DNA from 2 places in the Paenibacillus sp. FSL R5-0470 genome. Region 1 is predicted to be linked to the other one. Evidence: a T-box and tRNA genes for the amino acid it is inferred to sense, from the RefSeq annotation. Region 1 holds a T-box; the other holds one or more tRNA genes.
What was found. The T-box of region 1 lies ahead of metG (methionine--tRNA ligase). A T-box ahead of a tRNA ligase gene usually reads a tRNA of that ligase, here a tRNA-Met.
Positions count from the first base shown of each region.

Region 2: it has a tRNA-Met gene. The T-box ahead of metG (methionine--tRNA ligase) is inferred to sense a tRNA for this amino acid. The anticodon was not compared.

Region 1 covers NZ_CP150238.1:4,158,940-4,165,868, forward strand. The annotation lists gene MKY99_RS18300 (glycoside hydrolase) at 1-1,518, shown strand, start outside; gene metG (methionine--tRNA ligase) at 1,769-3,415, opposite strand; T-box leader at 3,460-3,721, opposite strand; gene MKY99_RS18310 (DUF4362 domain-containing protein) at 3,850-4,326, shown strand; gene htpG (molecular chaperone HtpG) at 4,352-6,232, opposite strand; gene MKY99_RS18320 (VOC family protein) at 6,515-6,925, shown strand; gene MKY99_RS18325 (LysR family transcriptional regulator) at 6,908-6,929, opposite strand, start outside.
Region 2 covers NZ_CP150238.1:945,163-952,091, forward strand. The annotation lists rRNA gene MKY99_RS04095 (23S ribosomal RNA) at 1-1,824, shown strand, start outside; rRNA gene rrf (5S ribosomal RNA) at 1,900-2,016, shown strand; tRNA gene MKY99_RS04105 (tRNA-Ile) at 2,075-2,151, shown strand; tRNA gene MKY99_RS04110 (tRNA-Asn) at 2,155-2,230, shown strand; tRNA gene MKY99_RS04115 (tRNA-Ser) at 2,236-2,328, shown strand; tRNA gene MKY99_RS04120 (tRNA-Glu) at 2,345-2,416, shown strand; tRNA gene MKY99_RS04125 (tRNA-Val) at 2,423-2,498, shown strand; tRNA gene MKY99_RS04130 (tRNA-Met) at 2,516-2,592, shown strand; tRNA gene MKY99_RS04135 (tRNA-Met) at 2,665-2,741, shown strand; tRNA gene MKY99_RS04140 (tRNA-Asp) at 2,767-2,844, shown strand; tRNA gene MKY99_RS04145 (tRNA-Gln) at 2,861-2,935, shown strand; tRNA gene MKY99_RS04150 (tRNA-Lys) at 2,943-3,018, shown strand; tRNA gene MKY99_RS04155 (tRNA-Leu) at 3,034-3,117, shown strand; tRNA gene MKY99_RS04160 (tRNA-Gly) at 3,124-3,198, shown strand; tRNA gene MKY99_RS04165 (tRNA-Arg) at 3,207-3,283, shown strand; tRNA gene MKY99_RS04170 (tRNA-Pro) at 3,314-3,387, shown strand; tRNA gene MKY99_RS04175 (tRNA-Gly) at 3,400-3,470, shown strand; gene MKY99_RS04180 (YdeI/OmpD-associated family protein) at 3,573-4,037, shown strand; gene MKY99_RS04185 (GreA/GreB family elongation factor) at 4,138-4,593, opposite strand; gene MKY99_RS04190 (sporulation protein Cse60) at 4,988-5,182, shown strand; gene katA (catalase KatA) at 5,339-6,796, opposite strand.

The DNA.
Region 1 (6,929 bases):
TGGCCGGATTGGTGGACAGATGGCTCAGCTACTACTCCGATGCATGTTCAGATCTTCCGAGAGGCGCAACGCGTGTACACGAAAGTGAAGCAATTAGATCCTACCCGTGAGATTGTTGACCAAGAGCGGCTTGAGGCGATTGAATACGAGTTGGCTTTATTTGCTGAACATACATGGGGATACCATTCCTCTGTGACAGAACCTTGGAACCCATTCGTACAAGAGCTGGGCTGTCGTAAAGAAGCTTATGCCGCAAATGCGAGTGCACTTGCCCATACCGCATTATACGATATCCTTGAGGCACAAGGAGATGCACTATTAGGACCAGATCGCCCTATGAAATTTGAGTTGCATAACCCAAATAACTTTGTCCAAACCGATTATGCCCAATTAATTATGGAGGGCTGGTACATTACAGAGCTGAAAAATGGTTTTGAAGTACTCGATGAAGTGACTGGAACTGTCTATGAAGCACAAATGGTGACGGCACACCGCGGGGTCATCATTACCATTCCAGTAACCTTGCAGCCGAATCAAAAGGTCCAATTGACGATCAAGGCAATCGAAGCGCATCCGCCCGTAACAGCATATCGAACCGATTATGTTGGATCCGATCGCATGCTGGATATTATTCCTCCGGTTCCACCGAAGCTACATGTGACGCCTAAATTTATCGAGTCACCTTTCGTTCGGATCGAATGGGAACTTGGGGCAGGGATTACGAAGTGGTTCGACAAAAGCAGTCAACAAAATTTACTACGGTCTGATCGGAAACACAATGCATTCTCCCCTGTCTACAACGTAACACAAGCACCTAATGAATTTGGCATGTATGATGTACGTCGTAAGATGGGACGAAATCGTAGAGGCGCTGATGCGATAACCTCTGTCGGAGCATTAGTTGATGTCAATATCATTGAAAAGGGTGCCCTTTATGGAAAAGTTCAATTGACATATCGCGTGAATGGTTGCAGTCACTATTCCTTACTCGTCACCGTATACGGTGATCGCGCACGTGCTGATGTAGCTGTACGCATGCATAAGGAAAGTGTATGGGATCCAGAAAATGTGTACATTTCACTTCCGTTTGGGAGTGCTCCCGCTGCTGGGCAAGATGCGCTGTGGATAGAAAAGACAGGCGCAGCCTTACGTCCACGAATTGATCAATTGCCTGGATCCTTAGCAGATTTCTATTGTGTCGATGAAGGTGTAGCTTTTGTCCGTGACACACGTGGTGTTGCCATTGCGATGCCAGATACACCTCTCATCCAACTCGGCTCCTTAGACTATGAGGATCGACTATTGAGCGGACACCCTGGACTCGCGCATGATCCAGCCCATCTCTATTCATGGCCCATGAATAATTATTGGGAAACGAACTTTAAGGCGACACTAGGTGGATTCTATGAATTCCGTTACTACATCGCTTGGGGGGATGAGCTTAATACGTCAGAAGTAGCATTAGAGGCTTGTAAGAGTATGAACGCGGGTATCCTTGCATGGAGAACAAGTAAGTAAGAGAATAATCATATTATCAGTTAGACGAATCACAAAGTCTTCCTCGAGAAGTACGGATTGAATAAGATTTGGAAGCATTTTAGACTTTCACATGAGGTCGCCTCTTTCTGTTACAGAGTCATTTGATGGTACATATGATTCCACAAAAAAAGGCGTCCTTTTTGCTATGCTGTGATGTAATTTATTGGTTAATCAGCAGGGATGTTTTTAAAGGGTTAAAGATCCTGCCCGGAGCTTGTCTTAACCATTCCTATTTATTGACTTTTTGTTGTTCTAATCTTTGCTCTTCTTCTTTAATTTGACTTATATCAATTCGTTCAAACAACAATTGCAAATCAGTTACCTGTTGATAAGGGGGAACCGAGCGGGGCTTCCAATTCGGTAGTTCAAGCGATAGGAATCCCCTGATCTTCTCACAAGAAAACGGTAGAAACGGATGCAGCAAATTCGCCAAATTAGCTATAATCTGCACGCATGTATATATTGTAGAACCACAGGACTCCTGATCTTCTTTTACCTGAATCCAAGGTTTTTGCCGATCAAAATACTGATTTGCCTTACGTACATAAAAGAAAATATACTCGAGCGCATCCTTCAAATCTCCCGCTTCAATTAGGCGTCCTGACTCCAGATACAAGAGGTCAATGTTGTCGCTCCACCCCTTATCTAACTTTCCACTTGGCACGATCCCTTCATAAAACTTCTCTACAAAAGCCAATGAGCGATTCACAAAGTTACCAAATGCTCCAAGCAGCTCACCATTATGACTATAAATAAACTCTCTCCAGGAAAAATCCGTATCCCGCTTCTCAGGCCCGTTGGCAATTAAGAAATAACGAATAGAGTCAGGATGATACCGCTCTAGAATATCAGGTACCCAGACTGCCCAATTACGGCTAGTGGAGAACTTCTGCCCTTCAAGGGTTAAATATTCGCTGGATATAATCCGATCCGGTAAATGTAGTTCTCTTGCTCCTAATAAGACGGCTGGCCATATCAGGGTGTGAAAAGGAATATTATCTTTACCATGGACATAATAAGCGGTGATGTCCTCTTGTTCCTCTGACCAAAAATCCTCCCAGCTCCGCCCAGACTGTGCAGCCCACTGCTTACTGGCTGATAAATAACCACTTACCGCCTCAATCCAAACATAAATCTTCTTGTCTTCAAATCCAGCTAAAGGAACATCTACACCCCAAGATAAGTCTCTTGTTACCGCGCGGTCCTGCAGTTCTTCTTTTAAATAACGTTTGGTCAGTTTTATAGCGTTTTCTCTCCAAAATTGTGCTTCCTCTACATATTCCGTTAATTCAGATTGAAATTTAGATAAGCTAAGATAAAAATGTTCTGTCGGTCGTTCTGACGGTGTATTCCCACATAATTTACAGACTCTGTCCAATAAATCGGCAGGGTCTAGAATCGTAGAACAATAATCGCATTGATCTCCACGCGCCCGCTGGCCACATACTGGACAAGTCCCTTCCACGTATCTGTCTGGCAAAAAGCGCTGATCCACCTCACAGTAACATTGCGCAATGGTTTTTTTATATAAATGACCATTCTCTAGTAGCTTCGCAAACAACTCTTGCACAACCTTATGATGCTGCTGTTGATCCGTTCGAGTATAAAGATCATAACTAAATCCCAGCTGTTCAAAACACTGCAGAAACTCTTCGTGGTATCGACTGGCAAAAGCTTCGGGTGTGATCCCTTCATTAGCAGCCTGAACCGCTACAGGTGTGCCATGACAATCGCTGCCTGACACATATAAAACGTTATCCCCCTTGCTGCGAAAATAGCGTGCCAGCACATCCCCAGGCAACACACTTGATAATCTTCCAAGATGTAAAGATCCATTCGCATACGGCCAAGCACCACCAATAAACACATTACTCATTAACCTTCTCCTCCTTTTTTTAGACAACAAAAAAACTCCCATCCACAAAGGACGAGAGTTCTACTCACGTGTTACCACCTAATTTTATAAATGCCTCATGACATTTACCTCTTCAGGTACGACGTTAATAAACGTTTATACCCTAGCACTATAACGGATGCAGGTTCCGGCGCAGCCTACAACCCAAAAGGTTTCGATACGCAGCTCTGAGACCATATTCCCAAGGTTTTTCTTTACTCCTTTTCAGCGACCGGAGCTCTCTGTAGAAAGAATTGCCGTGGTACTCTTTCTCTTCTTTGCCTTTAAATATTCAAGTTACTGGAAATGATACTTAATTTTCTGTTTATTGTCAATGTGAAACATCAAGCTCACTGTAACTTTTTCAATTAATTTTCGTCTTTTATATAAATAAGTTACAAGGAGGAGGTCCTTCAATGAAAAAAGTAAACTTGCTTATACTCTCTGTTCTTTTACTAGCAGGGGTATGGGGTTGTTCCGATAATAAGGTTAATTCTGTTCCAAAAAGTGAACCCTATACTTCCGAAAAAGCCATCAGTAGAGGGGATATTGTTTCTTTTGAAAAAGTGTACAACCTCGATAAATTTGAGCAATTTATAACTAATCTCTCCAGCAAAAAAGCAGACAATATACGAGTTACAAGTTACACAGATGAGGGCGATCCCATATTTAAGGATTTGAAGTTTGATGGCAATGTAATTAGTTATAGCTACGATACTTCTAATGATGCATTCGGTGGAAGTAACACAGGAGTTAGAACCGATACCTGCTCCGAAGTGACGAGTAAAAAAAACACACAAGGTGAAATAATCTATTCGATCAGCGGTTGCACAAATAATGACTCTGAAATCGATTACTACCTTTTCCGCACAAAAAAAGCCACCCAATCGTAATACGATAGGATGGCTTTTCTAATATCTATTTCATGATTTTGCAAATATCATTGGTGAATTGAACAGGATCACTAACCTGTAGACCTTCGATCAACAGTGCTTGGTTGTACAGCAGGTTCGTGTATAAACCGAGCTTCTCTTTATCGTTCTCAGCTGCTGCTTTCAAAGACTGGAAGACTTCGTGATGGATGTTGATTTCGAGTACCTTATCCGCTTGAACCTCTTGCCCATTCGGCATCGATTTCAGGATTTTTTCCATCTCGATTGTCAGTTCACCTTCAGCAGAGAGGCATACCGGATGAGTCTTCAAACGTTTGGAAGCTTTAACATTCTTCACTTTGCCGGACAAGATGTCCTTCATCGCTTCAAAAAGCTCCTTGTTTTCGTTCTCTTCCGCTTCCGTTGGCTTGTCCGCTTCGTCTGCTTCGATACCCAGATCACCACTGGATACGGATTTAAATTCTTTTTCTTTATAAGACATGATCATCTTGATCGCAAATTCATCAATATCATCAGTGAAGTAGAGAATTTCATACCCTTTATCCGATACAAGCTCGGTCTGTGGGAGCTTTTCGATTCTGTCGATCGACTCTCCGGATGCATAGTAGATGTACTTCTGATCTTCTGGCATTCTTGATACATATTCGTCCAGTGTTACCAGCTTCTTCTCCTTGGAGGAGTAGAACATCAGCAAATCTTGAAGTGTATCTTTGTGCATTCCATAATCGTTATACACACCAAACTTAAGCTGTCTGCCAAAAGCATTATAGAACTGCTCATATTTCTCTCTTTCATCCTTCAGCAAGCTTTGCAGTTGACTCTTCACTTTATTCTTAATGTTCTTAGCGATCAGAGTCAGCTGACGGTCATGCTGGAGCATTTCTCTGGAGATGTTTAGCGAAAGATCCTCTGAATCTACCATACCTTTTACAAAGCTAAAATAGTCAGGCAGCAGATCCGCACATTTGTTCATGATCAATACACCATTGGAATAGAGCTCAAGACCTTTTTCATATTCCTTTGTGTAATAATCAAATGGTGTATTCTCTGGGATAAACAAGATCGCATTATACACTACAGCACCATCTGCACTGATATGAATATGTTTAAGCGGCTTATCGAAGCCGTAACGTTTCTCTGCATAGAAGTTATCGTAATCTTCTGTAGTCAGCTCGTTTTTGTTCTTCCGCCAGATTGGCACCATACTGTTCACGGTTTGTTCTTGAACAACTTCCTCGAACTCGTTCTCTGTGCCTTCTTTTGGCTTTTGCTCCTTCACGTCCATTTTAATTGGGAAACGAATGAAGTCAGAATATTTTTTAATGATGGATTTCAGGCGATACTCTTCCAAGTATTCATCGTATTGATCTTCTTCAGTATTCTCTTTAATCTTCAAAATCACTTCAGTACCTACAGAATCCTTCTCGACAGGCTCGATAGTATAGCCATCAGCGCCCTTAGACTCCCATTTAAAGGCCTCGTCGCTACCAAGCGCCTTACTGATCACAATTACGTCATCTGCTACCATAAACGCAGCATAGAAGCCAACACCGAACTGTCCGATGATATTGTGACCATCCTTGGCTTCGTTCTCTTTCTTAAATGCAAGAGATCCACTCTTCGCGATTGTTCCTAAGTTATTCTCCAGCTCTTCTTGTGTCATCCCGATACCTGTATCGGAGATCGTCAAAGTTCTGTTCGCCTTATCGGCAGTCACTTTAATATAATAATCTTCTTTATTGAAGACCAGGCTTTCATCAGCTAATGCTTTGTAATAGATCTTATCAATTGCATCACTTGCATTAGAAATCAACTCGCGCAGAAAAATTTCCCGTTGTGTATAAATGGAGTTAATCATCATTTCCAGCAATCTTTTCGATTCGGCTTTAAACTCTTTTTTGGCCATGAATAAGTAAATCTCCTTTCAAAATAACATCTTGTCCAACACTTCGTGATTAGCACTCTTATTAGATGAGTGCTAATTCTTCTTTTTATATAACATAAACTGATTTTGAATGTCAATATTTACAGCGACTTTCTTTAAAGAATGCTATCTTTTACATACAAATTTAAGATTTTATTGATCATTAATGACCCACTTGCGCGTAGGCTGATTCTATGTTTTAAATAGACTAGAGCATAAATTCCAAATAAAGGGTTATCATTATCAAACCTAGGAGGAATTCGAATGAATAATCACGCGCAGTCCATTGTAAATTCTTCAGCAACAAGTCCCATTAAGAATTTGATTGGCAGTGTATTTATCCCCGTACACGATATTGAAAAAGCCCGTAGCTGGTATTGCCAAGTCCTAGGACTCCAGGAAGCAGATCATCCGATTATGAACGGTCATTTATGCCCGTTAACTATGCAAGGAAGCACTGGGATCATTCTGGACACCATGCCCATGTGGGGAGGTTTAGAGCCTGAAGGGGCTCCTCCAATTACAACACCTGCTCTTATGCTTATAACCGATGATTTGCAAGCCTCTTTCAACTACATAAAGGAGCTCGGTGTAGAGATAGTAACCGAAATTCAAGATCAACAATGGTTTGTGGTGAAAGACCCTGATGGGAATAAACTAATGATTTGCAAGTAACATT
Region 2 (6,929 bases), 3.2 Mb from region 1:
GTTGGCTTAGAAGCAGCCACCATTGAAAGAGTGCGTAATAGCTCACTGGTCGAGTGACTCTGCGCCGAAAATGTAACGGGGCTAAACACACCACCGAAGCTATGGCTAGATACGTATGTATCTGGGGTAGGGGAGCGTTGTATGTGGGTTGAAGGTGTACCGTAAGGAGCGCTGGACAGCATACAAGTGAGAATGCCGGTATGAGTAACGAAAAGATCAGTGAGAATCTGATCCGCCGAAAGCCCAAGGTTTCCTGAGGAAGGCTCGTCCGCTCAGGGTAAGTCGGGACCTAAGGCGAGGCCGAAAGGCGTAGTCGAAGGACAACAGTTTGAAATTACTGTACCACCGTAATCCGCTATGAGCGATGGGGTGACGCAGGAGGGTAGTGACGCGGACTGATGGATATGTCCGTCTAAGCAGTGAGGCTGATGTGTAGGCAAATCCGCACATCGTTAAGGCTGGGCTGTGATGGGGAGCGAAAATTACAGTAGCGAAGGTCATGATCTCACACTGCCAAGAAAAGCCTCTAGCCAGGAGAAGGTGCCCGTACCGCAAACCGACACAGGTAGGCGAGAAGAGAATTCTAAGGCGCGCGGAAGAACTCTCGTTAAGGAACTCGGCAAAATGACCCCGTAACTTCGGGAGAAGGGGTGCCCCGGTAGTGTGAATAGCACGAGGGGGCCGCAGTGAAAAGGCCCAAGCGACTGTTTAGCAAAAACACAGGTCTGTGCGAAGCCGCAAGGCGAAGTATACGGGCTGACGCCTGCCCGGTGCTGGAAGGTTAAGGGGAGTGGTTAGGGGTAACCCGAAGCTATGAACCGAAGCCCCAGTAAACGGCGGCCGTAACTATAACGGTCCTAAGGTAGCGAAATTCCTTGTCAGGTAAATTCTGACCCGCACGAATGGCGTAACGACTTGGGCGCTGTCTCAACGAGAGATCCGGTGAAATTTTAATACCTGTGAAGATGCAGGTTACCCGCGACAAGACGGAAAGACCCCATGGAGCTTTACTGCAGCTTGATATTGAATTTGGGTACGATCTGTACAGGATAGGTGGGAGCCGTAGAAATCGGAGCGCAAGCTTCGGTGGAGGCGCCGTTGGGATACCACCCTGATCGTATCTAGGTTCTAACCTAGTACCCTTACCGGGTACGGGGACCGTGTCAGGCGGGCAGTTTGACTGGGGCGGTCGCCTCCTAAAGAGTAACGGAGGCGTTCCAAGGTTCCCTCAGAATGGTTGGAAATCATTCGAAGAGTGCAAAGGCATAAGGGAGCTTGACTGCGAGACCTACAAGTCGAGCAGGGACGAAAGTCGGACTTAGTGATCCGGTGGTACCGCATGGAAGGGCCATCGCTCAACGGATAAAAGCTACCCTGGGGATAACAGGCTTATCTCCCCCAAGAGTCCACATCGACGGGGAGGTTTGGCACCTCGATGTCGGCTCATCGCATCCTGGGGCTGAAGTAGGTCCCAAGGGTTGGGCTGTTCGCCCATTAAAGCGGTACGCGAGCTGGGTTCAGAACGTCGTGAGACAGTTCGGTCCCTATCTGTCGTGGGCGCAGGAAATTTGAGAGGAGCTGTCCTTAGTACGAGAGGACCGGGATGGACGTACCGCTGGTGCACCAGTTGTTTCGCCAGAAGCATGGCTGGGTAGCTACGTACGGACGGGATAAGCGCTGAAAGCATCTAAGCGTGAAGCCCCCCTCAAGATGAGATTTCCCAATTAGTAAGACCCCTTGAAGACGACGAGGTAGATAGGTTGGAGGTGGAAGTGCAGTAATGCATGGAGCTGACCAATACTAATCGGTCGAGGGCTTATCCTATACTTAATACGCAAATTCAATTCGGATTCAGTTTTCAGGCGACTCAAGCCTGAGCATTTACGATGTAAATGCCCGTTTGGTGGCGATAGCGGAGGGGTTCCACACGTACCCATCCCGAACACGACCGTTAAGCCCTCCAGCGCCGATGGTACTTGGACCGAAGGGTCCTGGGAGAGTAGGACGTCGCCAAGCGGACAACCACATTACCCGTGGTATTTTTTTTGCCCTTAATATTGATGTGTCTTAAAAAGGGCCTTTAGCTCAGCTGGTTAGAGCGCACCCCTGATAAGGGTGAGGTCGGTGGTTCGAGTCCACTAAGGCCCACCATATTCCCTGATAGCTCAGTTGGTAGAGCACTCGACTGTTAATCGAGTTGTCACAGGTTCGAGTCCTGTTCGGGGAGCCATTTATGGAGAGGTGTCCGAGTTTGGCCGAAGGAGCACGATTGGAAATCGTGTAGGCGCCACAAGCGTCTCGAGGGTTCGAATCCCTCTCTCTCCGCCATAAAGTTTATTAGCATGGCCCGTTGGTCAAGGGGTTAAGACACCTCCCTTTCACGGAGGTAACATGGGTTCGAATCCCATACGGGTCATAACATGGAGGCTTAGCTCAGCTGGGAGAGCATCTGCCTTACAAGCAGAGGGTCGGGGGTTCGATCCCCTCAGCCTCCACCATATTCATTTAAGAACGACGCGGGGTGGAGCAGCCCGGTAGCTCGTCGGGCTCATAACCCGAAGGCCGCAGGTTCAAATCCTGCCCCCGCAACCAAATTTTCCTTAAGCATTATGTTTTGGGACTAGCTGGTTTAGTGTAAATGAATAGTATATAATTATTAAATGACGCGGGGTGGAGCAGCCCGGTAGCTCGTCGGGCTCATAACCCGAAGGCCGCAGGTTCAAATCCTGCCCCCGCAACCAATTTACTCTTATGCATTATGTCTATGGAACCGTGGTGTAGTTGGCCTAACATGCCTGCCTGTCACGCAGGAGATCGCGAGTTCGAATCTCGTCGGTTCCGCCATTTAGTTAATTATTGTTGGGGATTAGCCAAGCGGTAAGGCAACGGACTTTGACTCCGTCATGCATAGGTTCAAATCCTATATCCCCAGCCATTTATGAGAGCCATTAGCTCAGTTGGTAGAGCACCTGACTTTTAATCAGGGTGTCGAAGGTTCGAGTCCTTCATGGCTCACCATTATTTTCAAAGTGTGCGCGTGTGGCGGAATGGCAGACGCACCAGACTTAGGATCTGGCGTTTCACGACGTGGGGGTTCAAGTCCCTTCACGCGCACCATATTTTGCGGAAGTGGCTCAGCGGTAGAGCATCGCCTTGCCAAGGCGAGGGTCGCGGGTTCGATTCCCGTCTTCCGCTCCATAATTTTTGCGCCCTTAGCTCAGCTGGATAGAGCGTTTGACTACGAATCAAAAGGCCGGGAGTTCGAATCTCTCAGGGCGCGCCATTTTTATTACTAAGTAATTACATGTTTTGACGGGATGTAGCTCAGCTTGGTAGAGCACCTGGTTTGGGACCAGGGGGTCGCATGTTCAAATCGTGTCATCCCGATTTTATACCTTTGCGGGTGTAGTTCAATGGTAGAACTTCAGCCTTCCAAGCTGATAGCGTGGGTTCGATTCCCATCACCCGCTTATAATTAAGAAACATCTGTCTATTATAGGCAGGTGTTTTTTTGTATAGTTACATTCATATGGATACAATAGAACTTAGGGCTTTTAGTTGAGGAGGTAGCAATGTTTGAATTTGAAGCTAAATTAGTGCGACCTGATGCAAGTGGGAGCTGGACTTATCTTAACGTCCCTTTTGATGCCGAACAAATATTTGAAACAAAGTCCAGAATACAGGTAAAAGGAAGTGTAAATGGAATCCCCTATAGAGGAACGCTTATGCCCCATGGAAACGGAAAGCATTTTATGGTGGTAAAGAAGGAACTACGGGATCTAGCCAAAGCTCAACCTGGTGATATTGTGCATGTGACGATGGAGCAAGATCATCAATTACGGGAGGTAGAAGCCCCAGAGGATTTCCTTGATGCGTTGAGTATCCATGAGCAGGCAGAAGCTTATTATAACGGTCTGGCTTATTCTTATCAGAAGGAATATGTATCTTGGATCGAAGCGGCGAAAAGACCTGAAACCAGAGCATCTCGTATCAAAAAATCAGTCAGTAAACTGGGTGAAGGATTGAGGCTCAAATAAAAGTATGAAGAGTGCTTAGCAGGCTGAATAGATGAACAGCGTCCTCTTCCATAAGATTGGAAAGGGACGCTGTTAATGTTGGTGATATGTGCAAGTGGGCTTAAATAAGAACGGCCACCTCACCACAATTCACAAACTTAATACTTTCGATTTTTACTGATAACTCACCTGAAGGAATAGCTAGCTGACATGTACTGCCGATCTGAGCTAACAGCAGCTGCATGCCAATAGGCGAGAACATTGAAATCTTGTTATCATTGGGTTCTGCCTGGTTTGGAAATACGATGGTGTAGGTATCTGTAGTATTGTCGTCTAAGTAGCGTAGCTGAAGCTGACTTCCAATCAATACGAGTGAATTCAATTCTTCACCATTGAAACGGGAAAGTAATTGTTCCAGCTCGGAGCAATAACGGGACAACAGCGTTTCAGCATTACTTCTTTGTTTGCTTCGTTCCGGGAAATACTGATTTAGAAATGCGATTTTTTCCTCATCAAAATAAATAAGCTGCTGGACCAGTTGTGTCCTTGAGCCTTCATAAATTAGACTATGGTTCATAGTAGATTTCACCCCCTCTAAGTAGCACATTCTTTGCAAATTTGTTATGACGCGTTGCCATATTAAAATCCCTCCTATACAAATAGAGGTCCCCTAGAGGGAACCTTCTGATCAGTATAACAGCTTCTATATGTAAATCCAATCCATTTTGCAAAGGCAATAAATTCTTACTAAATATTGTATTTAAAACGTTTGACTATTGTATAGTTGGGTGCTATGATAGGCTGATGTTATAGGCATTTCGTAGAAAACTGCGGAATGCCTATACTATATTTCGAAGATAATTTTACATTAAATGTTACCAGGGGAGTGATACGCCATGTACATTTCGTTGAGTTCACCTATAGAATCTAGACATAAAAAGTAACTATAATTTATTAAAGGAGAGATCAGGATGATTCAAGTAAAAGAGTTTGTAGATGCTGATAATTCGTATGCTGAGAATAAGGCTAATGAGTTCTTGGCAGGGCTGCGTGAGGAACAGGTTGTGAATATCTGTTACGGTTCGGTAGTTAAATCTTCACGTGATGGGGCAGAGCATCAAAGAAGCAGTATACTGGTCGTGTATAAGACAAATGAAGGGCAATAACTGGAATACTTTTTTTTCGTGCTTATCTGTTGTCTCCACGCTATGCATCGTGATCGTTCTTATATACTATATGTTTTAGCTTTTCTTATGAACAAAGAGGACCTTTCCCATTTACGGGTAAAGGTCCTCTTTGTTTGTATAAGTGCAATTACAGTCTTATATTCCGTCTGGAACGGATAATCTTAAGCTGGATGCAACACGCTGTCCTAATTCCGGATCAGCTTTATAGAAATGAACAATTTGACGAAGTTTAATATCGGTACTTTCAACTGGTGTCATAGCGCCTACTATATTTTGAACAAGACGGGTACGTTCTTCTTCACTCATCAGGCGATACAAGTCACCAGGCTGTGTATAATGGTCATCACTATTATAGGAGACACTGTCGGCATTTCCAGATACTTCGAAAGGTGATGATTTGTACTGTGGTGCTTCTTTAGGTCCGCCTAAGCTGTTAGGCTCATAATAGGCACCGGATCCGCCATTGTTGCCGAGTGCCATGCCACCGTCACGTTGATAGTTCTTCACTTCTACTTTTGGACGGTTGATAGGCAGGCTGTTATGGTTAGGACCTACACGGTGACGATGAGCATCGCCGTAAGCAAACAGTCGACCCTGTAGCAATTTATCAGGAGAAGCTTCAATACCAGGGACAAAAGAGCCAGGAGAGAACGTAACTTGCTCTACTTCCGCGAAGTAATTCTCTGGATTGCGATCCAGTACCATGCGGCCAACCTCAATTAATGGATAATCTTTTTGCGACCATACTTTGGTTACATCGAATGGATCAAAGCGGTAAGTGTTCGCATCTTCGATCGGCATAATCTGCACGTAGAGCTTCCACGCTGGGAAATCTCCTTTATCAATAGCATTGAACAAGTCTTCTGTATGATAATCTGGGTTCTCCCCAGCTATTTTGGAGGCAAGATCTGGAGCAAGGTTCTTAATGCCTTGTTCTGTTTTGAAATGATATTTCACCCAGACGGTATTGCCTTCGGCATTTACCCATTTGAAGGTGTGGCTTCCGAACCCGTGCATATGTCTCAACGTAGCTGGGATTCCGCGATCTGACATCAAAATCGTAACCTGATGTAGAGATTCCGGCGATAAAGACCAGAAGTCCCAAACCGCATTAGGGTTCTTTAAGTGTGTCTGTGGATCACGCTTCTGTGTATGAATAAAGTCAGGGAACTTGATTGCATCACGAACGAAGAATACAGGTGTATTGTTACCTACGAGATCATAGTTTCCTTCTTCGGTATAGAACTTCACAGCAAAACCACGTGGGTCTCTTACAGTATCAGCAGAACCTAGCTCCCCAGCTACCGTTGAGAAACGGATGAACATTGGGGTACGCTTGCCTACCTCAGATAAAAAATTAGCTTTTGTATATTGAGTTAAATCCTGAGTGACCTCAAAATACCCATGAGCGCCAGCACCCTTAGCATGAACGACACGTTCAGGAACACGTTCTCTGTTAAAGTGGGCTAATTTTTCAAGCAGATGGACATCTTGCAGCAAAGTAGGACCACGATCACCGGCTGTCATTGAATTTTGATTGTCGCCTACTGGAGCACCCCAGCTGGTCGTAAGATTATTATTATTGGAGCTCATTAATAGAATCACCTCGTAAGATTTGATTTTAGATTTAGTATAAGTTCTATATTAATGTTTTTTGGGGAAAATGCAACACTTTTTGAATATTTGACACATTACAGTATGTGGTAATCGTCGTCCCATTCAGATA